2 regions of the Arthrobacter sp. K5 genome follow, and region 1 is predicted to be linked to the other one. Evidence: predicted binding sites of a transcription regulator. Region 1 holds the regulator's gene; the other holds the start of a gene.
What was found. Region 1 encodes LexA, which represses DNA repair genes until DNA is damaged. Its sites were predicted from a motif close to TCGAACANNTGTTCGA; they were not measured.

Region 1 (4,411 bases):
AATGGGCGGAGCAGACCACCACGGGCGACCGTGACGAGCTGCTTCCCGGCGTCACGGACCGGGCCTGGCGGCAGGTGTCAGTCACGTCCATGGAATGCCTCGGCTCGCAGAAGTGCCCCCTCGCCGAAGAGTGCTTCAGTGAGCTTGCCCGCCATAACGCCACGGAAGCCGACGTCGTGGTGACCAACCACGCCATGCTGGCCGTCAGCGCCTTCGAAGGCCTGGCGGTGCTGCCGGAGTATGACGTTGTGGTGGTGGATGAGGCCCACGAACTCCAGGACCGGGTAACCGGCGCGGTTTCGGGGCAGCTGTCGGTGGCCATGGTCCACGCCGCAGCGTCCGGCGCCCGCAAGCACACCGGCATTACCGTTGACGCGCTCAACACAGCGGCCGCCAACCTTGAGGTGGCTCTCGCCGGCGTTCCCAGCGGCCTGCTGCCCAACGGCCTGAACGACGAGCAGCTGGACTGTGTGGACCAGCTTCGTGAGGCGTGCCGGGCGGCGCTGTCGGATTCCAAGGGGGACAGCAATACAACGGCCGACGGCGGGCGGCAGCTCGCGCGCTCCCGCCTGCTGGTGATTCTGGAGCTTTGCGAACGGCTCATCGCCGCCCGGGAAAACCGCGAGGTGGTCTGGTTCTCCCGGAATAGCACGTTCGATCCCCAGCAGGGCTACTCTGCGCCGGACGAGTCTGCCCCGGCGCTGGTCAACATCGCCCCGCTGAGCGTCGCAGGCCGGCTTCGGGAAGGCCTGTTCGCCGGGCATACGGTGGTGCTGACATCGGCCACCCTTGCCATCGGCTCTGCCTTCGAACCCGCGGCCGGCGGGTTGGGCCTGGTCGGGGAGGGCGCGCCGAGCTGGACCGGCGTCGACGTGGGGTCGCCTTTCGACTACCCCAGGCAGGGCATCCTCTATGTAGCGGGCCACCTGCCGAAACCGGGCCGTGGCACGTCCCCTGAGGCGCTGGACGAACTCGAGTCCCTCATCCGTGCCTCCGGCGGGGGAGCGCTTTGTCTGTTCTCCTCGCGGCGGGCGGCCGAGGAAGCTGCGGACGCCCTGCGCACGCGGCTGGATGTCAGCATTCTCTGCCAGGGTGAATCCACCATGACGGCACTGGTGAAGCAGTTCGCTGACGAGCCCGATACCTGCCTGTTCGGCACGATGTCACTGTGGCAGGGGGTCGACGTGCCGGGCGGGTCCTGCCGCCTGGTGGTCATTGACAGGATTCCCTTCCCGCGGCCGGATGATCCCCTGATGACCGCGCGGTCCCGGGCCGTTGCACAGGCCGGCGGCAACGGCTTCATGTCTGTCTCCGCCACGCACGCGGCCATCCGGCTTGCCCAGGGGGCAGGACGGCTCATTCGGTCCACGAATGACAAGGGCGTGGTGGCGGTGCTGGACTCCAGGCTTTCCACGGAACGCTACGGCGGGTTCCTGCGGGCCGCGCTGCCGCCGTTCTGGCCAACGACCGACCGGAAGACCGCCGTCGCGGCACTGGAAAGACTCGCCGGCGCACAGGCCTAAGGAAGCCCCGGGCTGATGCTGCCCGGGGCCCAAGGCTCCCTGAAGGACATTCCCGCTCCCTGATGGACGTTTCCGGGGACGAAGCCCGCGGTGGCCTCCGGCCCGGCGGCTACAGCGAGCGGAGTACGGAAACCACCTTGCCCATGACAACGGCGTGGTCGCCGAGGATGGGTTCGTACTGCGTGTTCTGCGGCAGCAGCCACGTGTGGCCGTCGCGCTGCCGGAAAGTCTTGACCGTGGCTTCATCGTCGAGCAGCGCCGCAACGATGTCGCCGTTGACGGCGTCGCTCTGCCGCCGGACCACCACCCAGTCCCCGTCGCAGATGGCGGCGTCGACCATGGAATCGCCTGCGACCCTGAGCATGAAAAGCTCGCCGTGGCCCACCAGTTGGCGGGGCAGCGGCATCAGTTCCTCAACCATCTGGTCCGCGAGGATGGGGCCGCCGGCGGCGATCCGGCCGACCAGCGGAACCATTGCGGTATCCATTGCGCTGGGCAATTCGGACACGGAAGCGCCTGCCGTGCCCAGGGCCGGGGCTTTGTCCGCGCCGCCGGATTTCGGCGCCCCCGCGTCCAGGGTGAGCGGCATCAGGACCTCCATGGCGCGCGGACGCTTGGGGTCACGCCGAAGGTAGCCAAGCTTTTCCAGCTGCGAGAGCTGATGGGTCACGCTGGACAGGCTGGCCAGCCCGACGGTGTCGCCGATTTCCCGCATCGACGGCGGGTAGCCGTTCTCGTTGACCGAACGCTGGATGGTTTCCAGGATCTTCTTCTGGCGGAGTGTTAGTCCCTTGGGGGTCCGCTGAGACCGCGGGCTGCGCTGGGGAGCCTTGCCGTCAGAGGCCTGTGCTGCCATGTTCGCCAACGCCTTTCCGTTCCTCCCGGACGCGGTAGCTGCAGTGGCCGGGAACTTCCGGCCTGAAAAATGTCAGACCCTGCTGATCAACTGCAGATGTGGTTGTTCTGTGATTTCCAACGTAGGCCAGCCATAGGGCTTTTTCAAACATTTGTTCTAGCGAGTCTCGACTTAATTCGGTGATAGGTGCTAAAACTGGAAAAAGCAAAGTTCGAACATGTGTTCTAGTGAGGACGGTTTCTCAGCCCGGTGTTCGAACTGTCTGTTCGAACGCGAGGCAGTACAACTTGGTCCAGGAGGGCTCACGCCATGTCAGCTTCATCAGCAGTCTCAGCTTCACCAGCAATGTCGGCTTCACCAGCAGTCCCGCCGCACTCCCAGCCCGGCGCAGTCTTTCGGCCGCGTGCGGTGCCTCAGCCCCGTGCGGTGACTGAGCTGCGTGCGGCGCCCCAGTCGCTTGCCGTGCCCCAGTCCTGTGCAGTGTCCCGGCCAGGCAGGCCGCCACGCCTGCGCCTCACCCGCCGCGGCCGGATCGTCCTCATCGGACTGCCGCTTGTTCTTCTTGCCGCCCTGATCTTGTCTTTGACGGGGCTGTTGAACTCGCCGGCCAAGGCTGCGGACACCGCCAGTGGCCTGACCGTCACGCCCACCGTTTCTGTCACCGTGCAGCCCGGTGAATCGCTCTGGGCCATCGCCGGAAAAGTCGACCCCGACCGCGACCCCCGGGACGTGATTGTGGACATCGTCCAGCTCAACGACCTTCAGGCAGGGAAGGTCATGCCCGGCCAGCAGCTGTTCGTGCCGAACAAATAAGCCGTTGCCGTACGCTGGAACCGTCACAGTTTCCGGCCAGCCCTTCGGGTTACTTAAACTGTCTAGGTGACTGACCAGCTTGAGCGACTGAACCGACTGCCCCTGCGGACTAACCTGAGGGGGCTGTCCCCTTACGGCGCCCCGCAGCTTGACGTTCCGATCCTGCTCAACGTCAATGAGAACACGCATGGCGTGCCCGCCGACGTACGGGCGGCCATCACCGCGGCCGTCAGCGAGGCAGCCACCGGACTCAACCGGTACCCCGACCGCGAATTCACCGAGCTCCGGGAAGCCCTGGCGGAGTACCTCGGCCACGGGCTCAGCGCGGACAACCTCTGGGCAGCGAACGGCTCCAACGAGGTCCTCCAGCAGATCCTCCAGGCCTTCGGCGGGCCGGGCCGTTCGCTCCTGAGCTTCCCGCCGACGTACTCCATGTACCCGCTCCTCGCCAGCGGAACCGACACCGCCTACATCGCAGGCAAGCGTGCCGACGACTATGGCCTCAGCGCCGAGTCGGCCGCGAGCCAGGTGCGCGAACTCCAGCCCAACATCGTGTTCCTGTGTTCACCCAACAATCCCACCGGTACCGGCCTGGGCCTGGACGTGGTGGAAGCCGTCTACGAGGCGGGCGAGGCCAGCCAGGCCATCGTCGTCGTGGACGAGGCCTACCACGAGTTTGCGCACGACGGCACGCCCAGCGCCCTGACCCTGCTGCCCGGCCGGGAGCGGCTCATCGTCTCCCGGACCATGAGCAAGGCGTTCGCTCTTGCCGGCGCCCGCCTCGGTTACATGGCCGCGGCGCCGGAGGTGACCGACGCCCTGCGACTGGTGCGCCTGCCGTACCACCTGTCCGCCGTCACGCAGGCAACCGCCCTCGCGGCCCTGCAGCACCGCGAGGCGCTTATGGCGGATGTCGAGGACATCAAGCGCCAGCGCGACCGGATTGTCGCGGAGCTGACACGGATGGGGCTGCGGCCCGCGGCGTCCGACTCCAACTACGTCTTCTTCGGCGGGCTGGAGAACCCCCATGAGGTCTGGCAGGAACTGCTGGACGCGGGGGTGCTTGTGCGGGACGTCGGCATCGCCGGGCACCTTCGGGTCACCGCCGGCACTGAGACGGAAACCACAGCCTTCCTGGAAGCCCTCGAAAGCATCCTGGCCCGGCAGGCCGCACTTCCGGCCTAAACTTGAACATGGACCAGGTCAGGTCCGCCCCCAT
Region 2 (4,411 bases), 1.9 Mb from region 1:
GCCGCTGAAGTGCTCTGCATCCATAAGTCAATTGTGTGCCCGCGGCGTCAGGAAAGACCAGAGCCAGTCCGGCCTTCGCCCCAGCTCAGCGGCTGTTTTCAATCCAGCGGTGCGGCTGCTGCCCGTGGGGACGGGTGTCGATTTTCCCTTGAATACTGACCGCCGCGAGCCTAGCGTGGAGACGTAGAAAGGCGGCATCCCATGCAGATTTTCATGTGGTGGCTTGATCTGGACCTGAAAAGCAAGGAGTGGCTTCGCGAGAATCTGCGGGCCGGCGACGTTCCGCTGTTCGTGATGCAGGGGATCGCCGAAGCGGGAGGTCCGCACCCGGACACCCCGCAGGCAGTCCTCACCGAAGCCGAGTGGGATTTCATCGAGACACAGTCTGAGTTTGTGGACTGAGGAGTTCGTGGACTGACGGGTTCGCGGACGCGCGGGCCGGTCAGTTCGCGCGTCAGTTCGCGCGCGCCACCGGTAACTCGTCCCAGTGCGTGGTGTAGCGCGGTGAACGCATTCCACGCTTCATGCTCCAGTCCAGACCGCTCCTCAGTCCCGCGAACCCGAGCCCGATCGTACCCCTGCCGTACTTCCGGCTGATTTGCTCAACGAGCGGGCCGATCCCGCGTTCCTCGTGCGGGTTGGTGAAAGGCTCCAGGGGCTGCTGATTGCCGGACGGCCGCAAGTCGGTGACCATGATGCCGGCCCGCGCGTATTTGACGCCGTCCTGGATCGCGGGAAGCAGGGCGTGGGCCGCACGGGTGAGCAGTACCGGGTCTGAGGTAGGCATGGGCAGCGGAACGCACACCGAGGGAAACGACTTGTCCTTCGGGTTGTAATGGGACGTGCCGGCGAACGCGGTGAGGACTCTGGTCTGAAGGTGGTGCCGGGCCAGCCGGGCACTCGCCTGCTGGGCGTAGACGCTCAGGACCTGGCGAAATTCGGGGACTGACGTCAGGGGAGTGGAAAACGAGCGGGAGAAGATGAGCTGGTCCCGCCCAACGCGTTCCTCCTCGAGCGGCAGGCAGGATGTTCCGCGCAGTTCCAGCACAGTGCGCATCAGCACCACCGAAAAGCGGTCGCGCACCATCACCGGATCGGCCCGGCTGAGCTCCAGGATGGAGCAGATCCCCATGGCGTTCAGCCGTCTTTCCAGCCGGCCCGCCACGCCCCAGACCTCCGAGACCGGCAGCCGGGCCATGAGCAGTTCACGTGACTCCGGATCCATCGACTCCCAGCGGCACACCCCTCCAAGCGCGGGATTGTTCTTGGCCCACCGGTTGGCGAGTTTGGCCAGCGTCTTCGTGGCGGCGATGCCGACGCACACGGGCACCCCGACGTTGCGCTGGACCGCGGTCCTGATGGTCCGGCCGAGACCCACCACCTGGTCGGGGCTGCCCTTGATGCCCAGGAAGGCCTCGTCGATGCTGTACACCTCGAGCCAGGCCGAATAGCGTCCCAGCAGTTCCATGACCCGGGCGCTGATGTCGCCGTACAGTTCATAGTTGCTGGACCGGGCAACGAGGCCCCACTCCTTGGCCCGCGGGGCGATTTTGAACCACGGTTCGCCCGTGCTTATCCCCAGGGCCTTTGCCTCCGGACTGCGGGTCACGGCGCAGCCGTCGTTGTTGGAGAGCACAACCAGGGGTTTTCCTTCGAGCGAGGGGTCGAAGGCGCGCTCCGCGCTGGCGTAGAAGCAGTTCACGTCCACCAGTGCTATCTGCTGCCGCGCCTCAGACATGGTGCAGGCACCTCGTGGCCACGCCCCAGATGGTGAGGTCGGCCAGAGCGGGGACGCTGATGTCCGGATACAGAGGGTTGGCCGCCTGGAGCACCACGCCGGCCGCGGTAATCTTCAGGCGCTTGACGGTGAGCTCGCCGTCCAGCACTGCCACGACCACGGATCCGTCCCGCGGTTCCAGTGCACGGTTGACGATCAGTTCGTCGCCGTCACTGATGCCGGCCTGTTCCATGGAATCACCGGACACCCGCACGATGTAGGTGCTGGTGATGTCCTTGATCAGGTGCTCGTTCAGGTCGATCCGCCCGTCAAAGTAGTCCTGCGCGGGGGACGGGAAGCCCGCCGCCACAGCCACGGGAGAGATCAGCACCAGCCGCAGGGACAGTCCCGCCTCTATCACGCGGGGACCAATGATCACGCCCACAACACACCCTTTTTCGAATATATGTTCGATAGCTCAGTGTAGTCCCCGGGGCTGACAAATTGTATTCCCCACCTGCGCCCCTACGTGGGATCAGGCACGCACGTGCTGCCCTTCCTGAACGGTATGGCGCATACCGAGCGGCTGGACCAGGAATTCCCCGGCCGGGTGCTTGGCGGCCTGGTGAAGATCGTCGCCACCATGGACGGCGATTCGGTTCGTCAGTTGACTGATCTGACCACGGGTGACGGTGGGCGCGCTCAGCGGGCCGACGTTCCAGAACTTGACCTGACCCTCATCCAGCTCAGAGCGAACCAGCCGACACGCTGTTAGGGCGCAGTAGCGCCTGCGGTAGCGGTTGTGTTCATCACACGTTCGTCGTGCCGTCTCCGTCGCAGCGGGTCTGCGTCGCATACTGGTCTCATGGGGATGCAAGGCGCAGGAGGATCAGTGGTGGAAACCTTGAAAAGGGTGGTGCGGAACGAGTACTTTCCGGCAGCAGCCGTGCTGGCGCTGGTGGTGCTCTTCTGGGTCGCGGGCCTGTTCGGCGGCCTGTCCCTGCTGAGCCGCAGCCAGCCCCCGATCGCCACGCTCACCTGGCTGCTGTTCGTTTACGCCGCCGCCGTCCTTACCCCACTGGCCGGAATCCTGGCCGCCGCCGATCTGCTCCGCCGGTGGTGGCGGAACCGCGCTGCCGCGAAGGCCGGCAGCGCAAAAGCCGCGAAGACCGGGTCCTAGGGCCGGCCCCCGCGAGTTCTCCTGGTTTATCAGCGGGGGCCAAAACCATTGCAGCCCCTCCGGCCGAGTGGTTGCATGGGGTGCATGAATGCCTCAGAGAGTTTCGTTTTAGCCATCGGGACCAAAAAAGGCCTCTGGCTGGCCACCAGCCAGGACCGGAAGCAGTGGTCCTTTTCCGGCCCGCACTTCCTGATGAGCGAGATACCGAGCATCGGAATCGACACACGGGACGGCCGCACACGCATCATGGTGGGGGTGCGGTCCGAGCACTGGGGCCCCTACGTTGCCCACTCTGATGACCTCGGCGCCAGCTGGACCGAGCCCGAGCAGGGCGCCATCAAGTTTCCGGAAGGCACCGGCGCCGCCGTGGAACGGATCTGGCAGATCTACCCCGACGCGGAATCCCGCCCCGGGGTGGTCTGGGCCGGCGCGGAGCCGATTTCGGTGTGGAAGTCGACCGACGGCGGTGAGCACTTCGAGCTTAACCGCGGTCTGTGGGACCACCCGCACCGCAGCGAGTGGGGTGCCGGTTATGGCGGCGCAGCCGCCCACTCGATTGTGGTCAACCCCGCCGGGGACAACGTGCACGTGGCCATGAGCACCGGAGGCGTGTACCGCTCGCTCGACGGCGGGACGTCCTGGGAGCCGCGGAACAAAGGCATCTCCGCCTACTTCATGCCCGATCCCAACCCGGAATTCGGCCAGTGCGTGCATAAAATCGCGGCGGATGCCGCCGTCGAAGGCCGGCTTTACGCGCAGAACCACCACGGCGTGTACCGCACCGATGACAACGCCGAGAACTGGGAGTCGATAGCGGAGGGCCTGCCGGCCGACTTCGGGTTCGTGATGCTGACGCACCCCAGGCGTGCAGGCACGGCCTGGGTTGTCCCCTTAAAGGCCGACGGCGAACGCATCCCGCCGGACGGAAAGCTCGCCGTGCACCGCACCGACGACGCCGGCGCCACCTGGAAGCGACTGGACTCCGGGCTGCCGCAGTCAGAATTCAATGCCGTGCTCCGTGACGCGGCCGGCGTGGATTCCGCTGAACCCGCCGGCGTGTACTTCGGAACGCGCGGGGGCGCTGTGTATGCCAGTGCCGACGAAGGTGAAACCTTTACGGAGGTGGCGTCCCACCTGCCGGATGTGTTGTGCGTCCGCGCTGCTGTTGTGGCCGGGGCCCCGGTTACTGTGGCAGCATCCGCATGAGGATGTGCGGTGGCTGAGATCAGCGTGGTCCTTCCCAGTGTCCTCCAGCCGCTCGCCGGCGGGCAGTCCGTACTGACTACACCCGCCGACGGGGCGGTGACTGTGGGGCGGTTGCTGGATTCCGTGACCGGGACTTACCCGGTGCTCGCCAGGCGGCTGCGGGACGAAACGGGTGCCCTCCGCCGCTACGTGAATATTTACGTGAACGGTGAGGAGGTCCGGCGTCTCCGTGGCCTGGATACGGAAGTTTCTGCCGGCCAGGAAGTGCTGATTATTCAGTCGGTGGCCGGCGGCTAGGTGGCTCAGGC

Region 2: the regulator LexA is predicted to act here: its motif matches at 2,176-2,191, upstream of umuD (translesion error-prone DNA polymerase V autoproteolytic subunit).

What each region holds. Positions count from the first base shown of each region.
Region 1 covers NZ_CP159279.1:4,842,065-4,846,475, forward strand. The annotation lists gene ABRP34_RS22030 (ATP-dependent DNA helicase) at 1-1,523, shown strand, start outside; gene lexA (transcriptional repressor LexA) at 1,633-2,379, opposite strand; gene ABRP34_RS22040 (LysM peptidoglycan-binding domain-containing protein) at 2,842-3,192, shown strand; gene ABRP34_RS22045 (histidinol-phosphate transaminase) at 3,259-4,377, shown strand.
Region 2 covers NZ_CP159279.1:2,981,151-2,985,561, reverse strand. The annotation lists gene ABRP34_RS13485 (universal stress protein) at 1-24, opposite strand, end outside; gene ABRP34_RS13480 (hypothetical protein) at 202-402, shown strand; gene ABRP34_RS13475 (Y-family DNA polymerase) at 455-1,738, opposite strand; gene umuD (translesion error-prone DNA polymerase V autoproteolytic subunit) at 1,731-2,162, opposite strand; gene ABRP34_RS13465 (hypothetical protein) at 2,265-2,492, shown strand; gene ABRP34_RS13460 (hypothetical protein) at 2,613-2,897, shown strand; gene ABRP34_RS13455 (exo-alpha-sialidase) at 2,973-4,103, shown strand; gene ABRP34_RS13450 (MoaD/ThiS family protein) at 4,113-4,400, shown strand; gene ABRP34_RS13445 (hypothetical protein) at 4,406-4,411, opposite strand, start outside.